2 regions of the Leuconostoc kimchii IMSNU 11154 genome follow, and region 1 is predicted to be linked to the other one. Evidence: riboswitches for the same ligand, from Rfam matches in the RefSeq annotation. Region 1 holds a riboswitch; the other holds the start of a gene.
The links. A riboswitch is a leader RNA that binds a small molecule or an ion and turns the genes downstream of it on or off. The one in region 1 is predicted to bind FMN.

Region 1 (8,596 bases):
GCTAGCCAGAAAAATCCCTTTCTAGAATTATCGCTGCCACCAAATAAGGTGACCAATGGTAGGGCAATAACGGATATTAAGGTGCCACCAAAATTTGAAAATAAAGAACGAATTGTTGATAGCAATACACGTTCATCTGGATTGGACGTCATACTTGGTAAAATAGATGTCAGTGGGATATTGACGGCAGAATAAAATACATTGATGCCAATATAAGTGACATACGCCCAAACAATTTTCCAGTTCATGGGTAAGTCAGGTGTTGTAAAGCACAGGATTGTAAAAATTGTAAATGGTGCGTTGAACCACAACAAGTAGGGCCGGCTACGACCCCATTTCGTATGGGTATGATCGATCATAATACCCCAAAATGGGCCGTCTAACGCATCAATTACACGTGCAACTAACATTAATGTACCTACAGCTGCGGCTGTTATACCAAAAATGTCGGTATAAAAATACATTAAATAAGTGCCGATTAAACTAAATGTAAAGCTGCAGGCAAAATCGCTAAGACCGTAACTAAAGCGTTCATTCCATGGTAGTTTGCCTGTAACTTGCTGATTTTGAACTACATTATGATTACTTGTCATCATATTAACCTTCTTTTTTAATATCAATGTGTAATTTTAGTGTTGTAGCGATAGGCTTTGACTTCATATGGGCGTAAGGTATCGCCTTGATCATCTTGGTAGTTTTGAATGAGTAATTCGTGTTCATTTGGAAAATCGTAATGTCGATTAAGTGTTGTATCAGTGAAATTAGCAATGATTAATACTGTTTGTGATTCATTGTATCGCTGATAAGCAAACACATCAGCGTCATCTTCATTACCTATCACGAGATCAAATTGACCATCCGTGATGACGGGTAGCGTATGTCGTAAATCAATTAAATGTTTGTAAAAATTTAAAACTGAATTCTTGTCAGATATTTCTTCCTTGACGTTAATGGTTGTATAGTTTTGATTAACAGACAACCAAGGATCATGTTCACTGAAACCTGCGTTATGGCTATTATCCCATTGCATCGGGGTTCGAGAATTGTCTCTCGAACGCGCTCTGAGGTAATTTAACATGGTTTCTGGTTCAACAAGGTGTGTCTTATTGACGGCATCTTCATAAATATTTAGTGTTTCCAAATCACGATATTGTGACAATGTTTGATAGTTCGCATTTGTCATGCCTAGTTCTTCACCTTGAAAAATGTAAGGGGTGCCTTGCATGAAATGTAGAACAGCCGCTAGCATTTTGGCAGACAATACTCTGAATTCTGGCGAATCATTGCCAAATCGAGACACGGCACGAGGTTGATCGTGATTATTCCAGTACAGACTGTTCCATGCTTTACCTGCAAGACTCTTCTGCCATTTGACTAAATTCGCACGTAATTCAGGTAAGGTGACACGGCGATCAGACCACTTACCAAGTGCTGGATTTGTATTACCATCTAAACTGACATGTTCAAATTGAAAAACCATATTTAATTCACTATCGTCAACGTTAGCATATTTTTGTGCCTCTTCAGTAGTGACGCCAGCTGTCTCACCCACAGTAATCCAGTCATGCTTGGATAACACTTTGTGATTCATTTCTTGGAGATACTCATGAACATGAGGACCATTGGCGACCATTGAACCCGAGTCACCGTATACTTGATCGTCAACTAATGGTGCGTCAGGTAAACCTTTTGGTTTGGAAATTAAGGAAATCACATCCATTCGAAAACCATCAATACCCTTGGTAGCCCACCAATTCATCATATCGAAAATATTGTTTCTGACATCAGGATTTTCCCAGTTTAAGTCTGGTTGTTCTTTTGCGAATAAATGTAAATAGTATTGACCAGATTGTTCATCATAAGTCCATGCTGGTCCTGAAAAAAATGATCCCCAATTATTTGGTTCATGTCCGTCAACAGGATCACGCCAAATGTAATAATCACGATACTGGTTATCTGGCTCGGAGCTGGCTAAACTTTTTTTAAACCACTCGTGTTCAAATGAACTATGGTTGACGACAAGATCCATCATGACTTTTAAATGACGTGCATGTGCCTTGGCAAGCAGTTCTTCAAAGTCTGACATGTTACCAAAGGTTGGATTAATATCTTGATAATCCGAAATATCATAGCCACCATCAATGTCTGGCGTTTTGTAAATTGGGTTAAGCCAAATGACATCAACCCCAAGTTGCGCAATGTAATCTAGTCGATTGATAATACCGCGTATATCACCAATACCATCGTTGTCGCTATCTTGAAAGCTTTTTGGATAAACTTGATAGACAACAGCGTTTTGCCACCATTTTTGTTTAGACATATTAGACCTCTTTTCCTTTACTTGGAACGTTCCATTTATCTGTTCAGCTATAGTATAAACCCAAAGAATAATTTATGCAAGCGCTTACAATTAAAAATATTAAGTCATTGGTTCACTGTCATCATGCGAGATAATAAAAATAATTTTATTGACTAGAGCGTACATTGCTGTTAATATTTAAACTGTTAAACAATAATCTTCGGGGCAGGGTGTAATTCCCGACCGACGGTGATGGTATGTGTATCACGTACCTCAGTCCGTGAACGAGGCAGGTTGACTGTCTTGTTGACACAGTGAAATTCTGTGACCGACAGTTAAAGTCTGGATGGGAGAAGATTTAGAATCGTTTTGGTGCTTTTTATGTATCAAACTTTTTTGAATTGACCTAAACTATCATAACCCGATGTGTATTCATAACACATCGGGTTTTTTGTTCTAACAATTCAGGAGGTGAAAGATGAATGATTTAACATGTATGGCTTTAGCTGCTCAAGAAGCAGCCAAAGCAACTACTTACAAAACGTTTGATAATCCGCGTGTTGGTGCGATTATCGTTCAAAATAATCAAATTATCGCGACGGGTCACCATGAAGCATTTGGTCAAGCACATGCTGAAATTAATGCGTTTAATCATTTGAAAGATAAAAAATCAAATTATTGGCGCAACGGTGTATGTTACTTTAGAGCCTTGTTCATCAGCTGGTAAAGTTGGTTCATGTGCCAAGGAAATGTCGACATGGGGACTCAGACGTGTCGTTGTTGGTAGTATCGATCCAAATCCGACAACGAATGGTCAGGGAATTGCTTTGTTAAAAGCGGCAGGTGTTGAGGTGGACGTTTTAAATACAAATCACAGTGCATGTCTTAATCCAGAATTTTACTATTATTTTCAATCAAAAAAACCTTATGTCCAATTGAAATTAGTTGTATCAAAAGATGGTTTTGTGTCAGCGGGTCATCACAAACGTACAAAATTAACTGATGCTCGCGCTGATATTGATGTTCATCAAGAACGCGCGGCAAAAAGTGCCATTATGATTGGCAGTCAAACGCTTCTCGTTGATCAACCGCAGCTGACGGTTAGATTAGTTGCTATTGATCATCAGCAGCCCATGCGTGTTGTTATTGATCGACGTGGTCGGTTACAAAACAGTCATTTTGATTTTTCTAATCGTTGGATTATTTATACCGAGAATGTGGCATTTGCTAATCAAAACCACAACGTTTATCTGATGACTCATGGTTTGGCGGGTGTGTTGCGCCATTTGGCCCAACAAAATATTCAATCTGTCATGATTGAAGGCGGTCCGAAACTCATGAATGCATTCATAGCAGAAAATCTGTGGCAAGAAATGTTGATCTATGAAACAAATGCGACATTAGGTAGCGGTGTACCAGGCGTGATATGCAAGCAAATGCCTGAATCAGAAACACGCGTTGGTAATGCATTGAAAAGACGTTATATCAATAATTAAGGAGGTGTAAGCATGTTTACTGGCATAACACAAAACATTGGTCAATTAGAAAATATGATGTTAATCAATGACAAAAACATGCGGTTGCGAATTTCAACCGAAACAAATTATTTTAGTGATAGCGCATTGGGCGCTAGCATCATGGTAGACGGCGTTTGTCTGACGATGATTGCATCTGAACAAAATTATGCCGATTTTGATATTATGATGCCAACATTTGAAACAACGATTGTTCAAGATTATCGTGTCGGACAACGTGTTAATCTTGAGAAGGCAATTTTGGCATCAGAACGTTTTGATGGCCATTTTGTTTTAGGACACGTTGACACTACTGCACAAGTGATTCACAGACAACAGGTAGACGAAACAGTTATGCTTACTTTTCAAGTAGGACATAATCAAGTCATGCGGCAAATTGTAGCCAAAGGATCCATCACCATATCTGGTGTTAGTTTAACTGTCGTGAAAACGGTAAATGATACTTTTCAAATTGGTTTAATTCCCTATACATTAACACATACAAACTTAGACTCACTTGAAGTAACTGATCGCGTGAATATTGAAACGGATATTTTAGCAAAATACTTAAATCAGGAGGATTAGTATGTTAACGAGTTTTGAAAAAGTAAACTTAGCAGTCGAATCGCTCAAAAAAGGGCAATTAATCATCTTAACGGATGATCAAAATCGTGAACATGAAGGGGATCTCGTTGGCTTGGCTTCATTTGCAAGTGGTGAAACAATTAATCGCGCGCTGTCAATAGGACGTGGCGTTCTGGCCGTTCCGATGACCAAAGATCGGGCACAACAACTTAATTTGGCACAAATGACAACAGACAATTCTGAAAAATTTCAAACAAAGTTTACTGTCAGTGTCGATCATGTCGATAGCACAACAGGTGTGTCGGCCTATGAACGTGCGTATACGATTAAACAGCTCGCTAACTTAAGTAGTCGGGCAAGTGATTTTGAAACGCCGGGGCATGTTTTTCCTTTAGTTGCTGAAGATCATGGTGTTTTGTCAAGGCAAGGCCATACGGAAGGCGCGGTCGATTTGGCTAAGATTGCCGGTGTACCACCAGTGGCTTATATTATTGAAATTTTGGCAGCAGACGGTACCATGGCTCGCGAAGATGCTTTGAATCAGTTAGCTGATACCTATCATTTAGTCCAATTATCAATACAAGATTTGATTGCCTATCGAGAAGCGCATCAAGCGTTTTCCATTCAGAAACAAGCAACTGTTCATTTGCCGACAGCGCATGGTGATTTTAATTTAACAGCTTATGACACCAAGAATGGTCAGCCTGATTTATTGATTAGTAGTCAAACAGTTGCTAAAGACGTTCCGTTGGTACGTTTGCAATCAGAATGTTTGACCGGAGAAGTTTTTGGATCGTTACGTTGTGAATGTGGCCCACAATTAGATGCAGCTCTGGATATGATTAATCATGAAGGTGGTGCAGTGGTCTATCTTCGCCAAGAAGGTCGTGGCATTGGTATCAATGAAAAACTTAAGAGTTATATTCTACAAGAAAATAATTATGATACCTTTGATGCTAATGTCGCTCTAGGACATCAGCCAGATGAACGTGACTACAAGCAAGCAGCTGAGATTTTAAAATTAGCGGGTTTAACTCGAATCAAACTACTGACCAATAACCCCAATAAAATGCAATCGTTGATTGATTACGGTATTGAAGTTGTTGCACACGTCCCTTTAATTACAGGTATTAATACCATCAATAAAGATTATATGACCACTAAAAAAGAAAAATTCAATCACATGTTGTGATGTTTAGGAGAAAAAATTAATGATATATAAAGGTAAGTTGGTACATCACGAAACGCGTCGTATCGCCATTGTGGCTAGTCGTTTCAATACATTGATCGTTGAGCAATTGATCAAAGGCGCAGAGGAAGCGTTAGAAATGCATGGTGTTGCATCAGAATCGATTGACATTATCTGGGTGCCAGGCGCACTGGAGATACCCTTAGCAGCAAATAAATTGGTTCAAACAAATCAGTATGATGGCATTGTGACGTTAGGTGCAGTAATTAAAGGGGATACGGATCACTATGACCTTGTTATCAACGGTGCTTCAAATGGTATTGCCCAAGTTGGCTTAAATTCAAATGTCCCAATTGTTTTTGGTGTACTAACAACTGATACTTTGGAACAGGCACAACATCGATCAGGCGCTAAAGCTGGTAACAAAGGATCAGAAGTAGCGATTAGTTTGTTGGAATTGTTGTCAGTATATGACCAAATCGATTCTGAAGAATAAATTAGATAGTAAAACAAACGGCAAATGGTAGATTGATCTATCATTTGTCGTTTGTTTTAGAGGGGATAGTGATTGATTATGATTTTTAAATGATTCAACAAATATTGTTTATCCAGTTAACCATCATTTCATTCTTTGGTACGTGAATATTGAGAGAGAATAGTAATCAACATCTTCTCTTCGGAGGTTAGAATGTGATTTTTTCTAAATGCAATACTACCTATGAATGTAGGCTGATTCTCGTTTGTTAATGGTAAGGTAACGATGTCTGCTGTTGTCGGCTTAACGATGTCAGCCAACAAGGCAATACCTAAATTTTCTGAAACCATATTCATCAAAAAATTGATATCTGAAGTTTTCATAAAAAATTTTGGCCTGATGTTTCCTGCACTGGCAAAATAAGCTATTGCTTGATTATGAATAAAGCTCGAATCTAACGCGACAAAGTGTTCTGATTTTAGATCAGCAAAGGATAGACTTTTCCTTTTTGAAAGGGGATTTTTATTCGAAACGTAAATTTTAAAATTAGCTTGTACAAAGGGTTCCTGCAGTAATTCATCGGTGACGTCACTATTTAGTGACCCTAATAATGCAATGTCAACCTCGCCATCTATCAAAGACTTTTTCAACACATTAGATCCAGCTTCATAAATGTGCATATTTTTAATATTAAAACGTTTGTCAAATTCTTTACTAGCTACTGCAATCTTTGCAAAATATGCACTTTTTAACATTGGTGGTAAACCAATTGTTGTAATATGTGATTTCAAGTGATTCAATTCGTGTAAAGCATTATCTAATTCCGTCGTAATGGAGCTGGTATGCTTATATAATTGTTCACCTGCGGGCGTAAATTTTAGTTCAGTTTGTGAATTTCCCCTGATAACTAGCTTGCTTTTAAAATACGTTTCCAATCGTTTTAATGCTGTACTAATTGATGGTTGGCTAACGCCAAAAGTTTGAGCTACTTTGGTAAAACTTTTTTTCGTATATAATTCATTAAAGTATGTAAAATCTTCTGTCTTCATTAAAAACCCCTTAATATCAATGTTAATCATGATGTATATAAAATAAATTTATAGTAAATGCCTAGTTTGACTATAAAACAAATGACCGCGTATAGTCAAATATGTTGTCAATTAAAATATAAATTTCTTGGAGGAAATAACATGACTACAACAGGATATAACATTTTGCGTAATCCATTTTTAAATAAGGGCACGGCTTTTTCTACAGCCGAACGTGAACAATTTGGTTTAACTGGTACATTGCCAAGTCAAGTGCAAACGATTGAAGAACAAGCGGATCAAGCTTACAAACAATTTCAGGCGAAAAGTCCTTTACTTGAAAAAAGAATATTTCTTATGAACTTATTTAATGAGAATGTTACATTGTTCTATCATTTAATGGATCAGCATGTTTCAGAATTCATGCCAATTGTTTATGATCCTGTTGTTGCAGAGTCTATTGAACAATATAATGAAATTTACACTAATCCGCAAAATGCAGCATTTTTGTCAATCGATCATCCAGAAAATATTGAAAATACTTTGAAAAATACTGCTGATGGTAGAGATATTAAGTTAGTGGTTGTGACCGATGCTGAAGGCATATTAGGCATGGGGGACTGGGGCGTTAATGGTGTTGATATTGCTGTTGGTAAATTGATGGTTTATACAGCTGCCGCTGGAATTGACCCAGCGACAGTATTACCAGTAAGCATTGATGCAGGTACGAACAACAAAACATTGTTGGACAATCCTTTGTATTTAGGAAACAAGCATGAACGTATTGCTGGTCAAGAGTATCTTGAATTTATTGATAAGTTTGTGGCTGCTGAACAAAAATTGTTCCCAGAGTCATTATTGCATTGGGAAGATTTTGGACGTTCAAATGCACAAGTCATTTTAGATAAATATAAAGACAGCATTGCCACATTTAATGATGATATTCAAGGAACCGGAATGATTGTTTTGGCAGGCATATTCGGTGCTCTAAATATATCGAAGGAAAAACTAGTTGATCAAAGATTCCTAACGTTTGGTGCTGGTACAGCTGGTATGGGTATTGTTAATCAGATTTTTTCAGAATTAAAACAAGCTGGGCTATCTGATGAAGAGGCTCGCAGTCATTTTTATCTTGTTGATAAGCAAGGCTTGCTATTTGATGACACTGAAGATTTAACTGAAGCGCAAAAGTCGTTCACGCGTTCTCGGGAAGAATTTGTTAATTCAGAACAATTAGATAATTTGCAGGCGGTGGTAGATGAAATACATCCAACTGTTTTAATTGGTACGTCAACACAGCCAGGAACATTCACAGAAAACATTGTAAAATCGATGGCACAAAATACAGAACGTCCAATTATTTTTCCTTTGTCAAATCCGACAAAGTTAGCTGAAGCAACTGCAGAAAACTTAATCAAATGGACTGATGGCAAGGCTTTGATAGCAACTGGCATTCCTGCAGATAATGTTACCTACAAAGGCGTGACATATAAAATTGGACAAGGA
Region 2 (8,596 bases), 100 kb from region 1:
AGCGGTTTTGAAATGTGTCGAAACATTATTTCATGTAACTAGAATACCATAAGAATGCCCCAATGTGTAGTGTTTACGCGACTTTAGCCGTTTCGTAATCATTTTGTCATAAAAAAATCATGCCTCTGAAAGAAATGATTCCACTAACCTCATTATTTTTTCATTTACGAGCTCGGATAATTAACTTAATTGGTGTGCCTGTAAAGTCAAACGCTTCACGTATTTTATTTTCTAAGAAGCGCTCATACGAAAAATGCATGAGTTCAACATCATTCACGAAAATAACAAATGTTGGTGGTTGAATAGCTACTTGTGTTGCATAGTAAACGCGTAAACGACGGCCATTGTCTGAAGGTGTTGGATTTACTGCAATAGCATCCATAATAACATCGTTAAGCGTTGATGACGATACACGCTTTCGATGATTGTCATCAACATCTCTAACAAGTTGTGGCAAACGATCCAAACGTTGTCCCGTTTTAGCAGAAACGAAAATAATTGGTGCGTAGTCTAAAAACTTAAATTCTGCACGAATTAAATTTTCAAAATCTTTCATTGTACGATCATCTTTTTCAATTGCATCCCATTTGTTGACAACAATAATCATGGCACGACCAGCTTCATGTGCAAAACCAGCGACATGCTTATCTTGTTCGCGAATTCCCGCCTCTGCATCAATTACCATTAAAATTACATTACTATTATCGATTGCCTTTAACGCACGCATAACAGAATATTTCTCTGTATTTTCGTAAACCTTTCCACGTTTACGCATACCTGCGGTATCAACCATAATGAATTCATCACCTTCAGGTGTTACGAAACGTGTATCAATAGCATCCCTAGTTGTACCTTCTATGCTAGATACAATAACACGATCTTCACCGAGCATGGCATTAACAATTGAAGACTTTCCAACATTTGGACGACCAATAATACTAAATTTAATGACGCCTTCATCTTCTTGTTCGGCTGCTTCATCTGGGAAATTTTTAACAACCGCATCCAACATATCACCTAACCCGAGCCCATGGGCTCCTGACACTGGATAGGGTTCTCCCAAACCAAGTGAATAAAAGTCATAAATGTCTTGTCGCATTTCAGGATTATCAACCTTATTGATTGCTAGAACAATGGGTTTTGCAGTTTTATATAGCATTTTAGCCACAACTTCGTCTGCAGACGTGACCCCTTCTCGACCAGAAGCGACCATAACAATAACATCTGCCTCGTCAATTGCTAATTCAACCTGCGCGCGAATTTCAGCCAAAAACGGTTCGTCACCAAGTTCAATACCACCCGTATCAATCATGCGGAATTCATAATTCAGCCACTCTGCTGGCGCGTATAAACGGTCCCGTGTCACACCAGGTTGATCTTCAACGATTGCAATACGTTCTCCAGCCATGCGATTAAATATCGTAGACTTTCCAACATTTGGGCGTCCAACAATTGCTACTATTGGTGCTGACATAATAGCACCCCTTTCTTTTCTTACCGTGAGCCACTACTAACGCCCACTCAATTTTTCTTCCAAAATAAAAGAACTGGCTAACCAGCTCTTCTACGTGTTAATTTTACAACTTATCACCAAAAATATCGCCCAATGTTGCACCAGAATCATCATTTTGCTTATAAGCAGCGATATCTGCACGTGAGGCTGATCCATCTTTACGACGATCTTCACGTTCAGGCTTTTCTTCCAAAGCCTTCATTGATAATGAAATACGCTCTTCAGCTGGCTTGATATCCAAGACTTTAACTTGTACTTTATCGCCAGACTTTAATACTTCTGAAGGATTTTCAATACGCTTATTTGAAATTTGTGATACGTGAACAAGACCTTCAATACCAGGTAAAATTTCAACAAAAGCACCAAAGTCTTTTACACGTTTAACGGTTCCTTCAAGAACATCGCCTGCAGCAATTTGATCTGCAGCTTCATCCCAAGGTCCGCGTTGTGTTGCTTTGATTGATAGTGAGATACGACCCTTTTCAGTATCTAAGGCTAAAATCTTAACATTAACCTTATCACCCTTTGTCAAAACATCGGCTGGGTTTTTAACACGGTCATGTGAAATTTCTGATACATGGACCAAGCCATCAACACCACCCAAATCAACAAAAGCACCAAAGTCTGTCAAACGTGCTACAGTACCTTCAACGACTTCGCCAACTGTTAATTTGCTAAATACTTCGGCAAGTTGAGCAGCACGTTCCTGTGCTGCTACAGCCTTACGTGACAAAATCAAACGTGCATTAGCAGGGTCAATTTCGATAACTTGTGCCTTAATATCCTTATTCTTGAATTGGTTCAAGTCAGATACGAAACGTTCTGCAACCATTGAAGCAGGTACGAAGCCGCGAACACCATTAACATCAACAATCAAACCACCGCGAACAGCGTTGATAACTTTTGCATCAACTGTATCACCTTCGCCGAAGCTAAGATTTTCCCATGCTTTACGAGCGTCTAAACGCTTCTTTGACAAAAGGTATGACACACCCTCTTTATCACTTGTTACATTCGAAATAACAACAGCTTCAATGCTGTCACCAATCTTCAATTCGTCTGCCAGGTTGATGTTACGATCGTCTGAGTACTCACGTGCTGGCACAACTCCTTCTTCACCGGTAGGCAAACCAACAACTGCTTGGTTATCGTTATCAATGGCCAAAAGCTCACCTGTAATAACATCTCCCACCTTAATTTGATCTGCTGCGCTTTCGAGAGCTGCTAAGAACTCGTTGTTTGTTTCACTCATGACGTCTAACGTCCTCCTACAATTTACACTATGAATATAGTTTACCAGAATATTTTGTTCTTGTATAGTAAAAAACAGCGTTTTCACACTGTAAGTTATTGTTTCTGTTTATTTTGAATAATTTTTGTGATTTTCGACACAACATCATCAATACTTAGTCCGGTTGTGTCAACTAAAACAGCATCCTTAGCCTGTGTTAATGGACTAATTTCGCGATGGGAATCTTTATAATCTCTCGCCTCGATATCCTTTTTTAACGATACTAGGTCAACTGTCATGCCTTTGGCAACATTTTCCTTATACCGTCTATTGGCTCGTTCTTCAACACTAGCAATTAAAAAAATTTTTACTTGAGCATGCGGTAAAACTGTTGTACCAATATCACGACCATCCATAATAATATCACTGCTATTAGCAATCTGCCGTTGTCTTTCGACCAAATTTTGGCGTACTGCTGCATACGAAGCAACTTGGGAAACATTATTTGTTACTTCTGTTGAACGAATGTCTTCAGTGACTTCTTGGTTATTAAGGTAAACACGTTGGGTTGGTATACCAGGTTCAAATCTAATGTCTATTTGTGATAATAAGTTAACAATGCCAGATTCATCAGAATAAGCGACACCAGATTTTTTAGCCGCTAACGTCACTGTACGATACATGGCGCCCGTATCAACATAAACATATTTTAGATGAGATGCTAATATTTTAGCAATTGTTGATTTGCCTGCTGATGCCGGACCATCAATTGCCACTTGGAAATTCTTTAACATAATTATCCTCTACTTATTGCGTATTCAAATCTCTACCGGCATATTGTGTATAGTTATCAACTGTCAATCCAGGGTTCAAAGCAACAACTTGTTCTGTCGTCATACCATGGGTTACAGCAAAATTATACAGCGTCTGACTAGCACCAAGGACAGCCGTTTGTGTTGCACTTGATGAACTTTGGCTACTTGTTGTTTCACTTGAAGAAACGCTTGAACTGATTTCAGAACTAGGCGTCTCACTTGATTGACTTTCAGGTTCAGTTTCCGAACTTGTTGACACATCATCAGATGAGGTGTTTGACGTTTCTGAAGAAACTGACTTTTCATCCGAAGTTGATGCTTTTTTAGAACTAACTGGCTTAGCAGCTTGCTGTTCAGGTTCCTTTTGATTCGCCCAAAAGCCATAAATCGGCACACTTGATAGAATAACTAGCGCTAAGATGCTCAAAAATATGCGTAACCCTCTATGTCCAGTTGTGTTATTATCGGATTTTCGAGCAAATTTTGGTTCTAGTTTTTGTTTTTTTTGCCGAGAAGATCGGCTCATGTTATTTGGGTCATAATCGTTCATTATAAAACGACCTCCATTGTAGTATATTCACTTAAAATTTTACCACATAGAACTCGCCATTGTGTATAATGTTTGATTAAGAATTTAAATTATTTTGTAACGGTTTCAAAATAGATAAGATACTCAAACTAACAACGCCCCAGGTCACACCTTGTATTAAGTTAAAAGGTAGGACCATAGCAATAAAATATTGCTTTAAACCAATTACTTTCCCAATGTCAAAATGGGCAAAGTTTGCATATAGTGGCACCGCCACAAACCAATTCATAATCACCGCAGCAGCAGTCAATCCCAGAGTTGCTAACATGACTGCTAACACACTTTTAATGATATTTTTAGTTTTAAATTGTGGCATAATCCAAAACATAATGACCGCAAAAACAACAACCGCTACAATATTAACTGGTAACCCGAGATATGTATTAACACCCTCGTTTGCCAAAATCAGCTTTAGTATCGTTCGCAGAACAATTGTCCACATTGCCGCGGATGTATTAAGCCAATAACCAGCAATAAGAATTGGCACAATTGAAAAATCAAGTTTCAAAAAATCGGCGCCTGGAATTAATGGTATCTGTGGAAATAACATTAAGCCAAATGAAATTGCACTAAGAATCGCAATTAAGGTTAACCGTTGTGTTCGTGTTGTTGATGAAATAGACATAATTTTCGCCTCAAAAAAACTGCACAATTTGTCAGGGTATCACAAAAAGGCAGCTTTAACTTTCTTTTTTAACTTCTTTATACCCGACTTTACGGTCGGCTCTGGATTTTGACCAGATCAGCTGCTTGCACAGGTCGCGGGCTTATCATGTCGTACATGTCTCACCGCCGGTTAGGAATTACACCTTACCCTGAAGTTTTTATTCACTTAACGCTATTTTAACAAATAAACAGCCTACGAGCAACGTTTTATTTCCTACGGTAATTTTTGTAATCTTCCGCCTTTAAACGCTTAATTTCAGGGCTTGTTAATTTACGATATTCACCAGACTGCAGACCAGTTAAATCAAAAAAAGCATATTGCTCTCGTGTCAATTTTTCAACAGGTAATCCAACCTTTTGTAACATATTTTTAACCTGATGATTTCGACCTTCATGAAGAATAACACGGACCATACTAGTTTTTTTATCTTTATCGATACGTTCTATTGTCACTCGTGCCGGTGCTGTTTTACGCCCCTTAATGACAACTCCATGCTTCAACGGCGCCAACTTATCATCTGTTGCAATACCAGCCACCTTAGCAATGTACACTTTATCTACTCGTGACTTCGGATGCATCAATTGATTAGCTATTACCCCGTCATTTGTTAATAACAAAACGCCAGTTGTATCGTAATCTAAACGTCCAATCGGATAAACACGCTCATTAACGTCTGATAAAATATCTAAAACAGTTCTCCTGCCTTTTTCATCATTGTTAGTTGTTACCACACCACGTGGTTTATTTAATAAATAGTAAACCAATTTTTCACGTCCCTCGAGAGGTATACTATCCACCGTCACGGTATCAGTTGGTTCGACTTTCACACCAAGCGCCGTAATTGTTTGACCGTTCACTTGAACTCGACCTTTAATAATCAGCTCTTCTGCGCCACGCCGGGAAGCTAACCCGGCTTGGGCAATCACTTTTTGTACACGTTGTGCTTCTTCAGACATGTTTGCTCTCTTCTTCCGTTTCTGCTAGACGCGTTTCAAACGCACTAGTGAATAACTCACCACCCTCATCGTCAATTTCTAATGTATCAAAATCCGGTAGTGGTGGTAAATCTGATAATTGTTTCAAACCAAAATAATCTAAAAATTCTGCTGTTGTACCATACATAATAGGCCTACCGGGGTCATCCTTGCGGCCCGTATCGATAATTAATTGTCGCAACGCTAATTTTTGCAAAGTCCCTGATGACTGTACACCACGAATTTGATCAATTTCAACACGTGTAATAGGTTGTTTGTAAGCAACAATAACCAACGTCTCTAATTGTGCTTGTGACAAAGTTGTGTTAATAGGTGCATCAAAATAACCTTTTACTACAGCACCAAGCCCTGACTTTGTGACCAAACGATAAGCCCCATCGCTTTCCCTAATTTCTAAAGCACTGGTCACATCACTATCATAATGTGCAGCTAAATCATCAATCAGCGTGATTACAGCAGGCTTATCAAACTTTGTAATGCTACAAATGTCTTTAATTGTGATGCCTTCATCACCAGCCACAAATAATACGGCTTCTATTTGAGCAAGATTATTCATTTTCGTCCAACTTTTCAATTTTTAAAAATATTTCTGCGCGTTTATCTGTCTGATACAGTAACACTTTATCTTCCTTAGCCATCTCAAGTATTGCTAAAAAAGTCATCACCAGCGGCTCACGTTCGTAAACTTCATCAAACAATGACTCAAAACGAATTTCATCACCCACTTGATGGCACGCAAAATGTCGCTTAATGTTATTAATGGCCTGCGTCAACGTATATTTCTCACGAACGACCCGTCGACTTATTGGGCGTTGTTGCTTTTTTTTACTTAATAAATGTGCAAACGCTGTCTGTAAATCAATTAATCCTAAACCTGGTGATAATTTTGTTTCAGAGACCATATCTGTTGGCGCCAGCATTGGCAATCTAGAAAATGATTGCTGATGTTGCATTTCACGTTCACGTAGTTCGCTACTCGCGACTTGAAATTGCTTATATGTCAATAATTGCAACATTAATTCTTCACGTGGGTCAAAAAAATCATCATCAATAAAATCGTCATCAAATGTCTCTTGGGGCAATAAGTCAGCTGATTTGATTTGAACCAAAGTAGCTGCCATAACCAAGTATTCACTTGCAACATCTAACTGCATATTCTGTTGTTCACGAATAAATAGTAAATATTGTTCTGTGATCGTTGCAATAGGTAGATCAAAAATATCCATTTCTGATTTTTTAATCAAATGCAATAATAAATCTAGTGGTCCTTCAAATTCGCTTAATTTAATTGTTAAACTATTGGTTGCGATGTCGACTTTCTCCATTTATTAATCAATTTTTGATTGTCTAATGTCCCCATGATGAATGCTGTTTGGTTTTGATTCTGGAATTCTGACAACATAGCAAAATAATTGGTAGCCGTACGCGATTCTGGCGTCAACGCCACATGACGAATCAGCACAATGTCTTCAGACAAGAACTCAACGCCTAGAACACCCTGTAGTTGCGCACCATCCTGCCACACATATAAACAACGTGCGTCATTCCCATTATACCAAGCAATTTCTGCATTCAAATGGGATAGTTCACGCAGTCCTGGTAACAACGATAGAATCCCCATAACCGTCTTCTGATTATCATTTCTAGCTTGTGCTAACATTTTTTCTCCTGAATTGGAATTATTTAGGCTAAAATCAGTTTACGCTCGCGGATGAAAAGCATCATATACTTCGCTTAATCTTTTCTTTGAGATGTGTGTGTAAATCTGTGTTGTTGAAATATCAGCATGACCCAATAGTTCTTGCACGATTCGCAAATCTGCACCATTTTCTAAAATATGCGTCGCAAAAGAATGCCTCAATGTATGTGGCGACACGTCTTTATCGATACCAGCAGCTGATACTAAATTTTTAATGATTTTCCAAACACCTTGACGACTCAATTGTGTTCCACGATCATTTAAAAAAACAAACGGTGACACCTTGTCTTTTAATAGCGTTAACCGGCTGTGAGAAAAATAGCGTTCTAACCACTCAGTAGCAATCTCACCAATTGGGATAATTCGCTCCTTATCACCTTTCCCAATCGTTTGAATTAAGCCGAGTTGCAAGTGCAAGTCGCTCATTTTTAAATTGACCAGCTCGCTTACACGTAGTCCAGTAGCGTACATCACTTCGATAAGTGCTCTATTCCGTAACCCTAACGCAGTTTTTTCAGTCGGCACTTGCAACAATGCATCAATTTCTGCAACGCTCAATACTGCTGGTAAATGTTCTGCCTTTTTAGGTGGTTTTACATCACTCATTGGGTTATGCCGTATAACGTTTTCTTGTAACAAGTAACCAAAAAATTTACGCAATGATGTTACCATGCGAATCACTGAATTATTTGATTTATTTAACTCACGTAACTGATTTAACCATGTTAATATAACAACATGATCAACCGCATTCAAATTTAGGTTTTCAGCCGTCATATAGACGCTAAATTGCTTTAAATCTTGCTGATAACTCTTAATTGTGTTGTCCGATAAGCCACGCTCAATGCGAATATAATGTAAATAATCTGCAATGGCGTTATCTATTTCTTGTGTCATTATTTTTCAATGAGTTTAATCCCGTCATCAATTTGTTCAATGACGCGGTCTTTATACAAATGGCCTAGTGCTCGTTTAAATTGACTCTTACTAAAACCAAACTGACGTTTAATGGCTTCTGGCGCACTTTTGTCATTAAAAGGTAGGAAATGATCATCATGCCGTTGTAGCTGTAAAAGCAAGAACTGCG

Region 2: linked by a shared signal. The riboswitch ahead of LKI_RS09905 (ECF transporter S component) and the one ahead of LKI_RS11145 (deaminase) in region 1 are both predicted to bind FMN.

Annotation. Positions count from the first base shown of each region.
Region 1 is NC_014136.1:1,969,251-1,977,846, forward strand. It holds gene LKI_RS10440 (glycoside-pentoside-hexuronide (GPH):cation symporter) at 1-596, opposite strand, end outside; gene LKI_RS10445 (alpha-glucosidase) at 617-2,320, opposite strand; FMN riboswitch at 2,512-2,661, shown strand; gene LKI_RS11145 (deaminase) at 2,778-3,026, shown strand; gene ribD (bifunctional diaminohydroxyphosphoribosylaminopyrimidine deaminase/5-amino-6-(5-phosphoribosylamino)uracil reductase RibD) at 2,989-3,795, shown strand; gene LKI_RS10455 (riboflavin synthase) at 3,808-4,398, shown strand; gene ribB (3,4-dihydroxy-2-butanone-4-phosphate synthase) at 4,400-5,590, shown strand; gene ribH (6,7-dimethyl-8-ribityllumazine synthase) at 5,610-6,083, shown strand; gene LKI_RS10470 (LysR family transcriptional regulator) at 6,212-7,111, opposite strand; gene LKI_RS10475 (malolactic enzyme) at 7,253-8,596, shown strand, end outside.
Region 2 is NC_014136.1:1,865,771-1,874,366, reverse strand. It holds gene der (ribosome biogenesis GTPase Der) at 161-1,474, opposite strand; gene rpsA (30S ribosomal protein S1) at 1,578-2,765, opposite strand; gene cmk ((d)CMP kinase) at 2,861-3,538, opposite strand; gene LKI_RS09910 (hypothetical protein) at 3,552-4,109, opposite strand; gene LKI_RS09905 (ECF transporter S component) at 4,186-4,773, opposite strand; FMN riboswitch at 4,840-4,975, opposite strand; gene LKI_RS09900 (pseudouridine synthase) at 5,022-5,771, opposite strand; gene scpB (SMC-Scp complex subunit ScpB) at 5,764-6,366, opposite strand; gene LKI_RS09890 (segregation and condensation protein A) at 6,359-7,135, opposite strand; gene LKI_RS09885 (hypothetical protein) at 7,102-7,470, opposite strand; gene xerD (site-specific tyrosine recombinase XerD) at 7,510-8,406, opposite strand; gene LKI_RS09875 (CvfB family protein) at 8,406-8,596, opposite strand, start outside.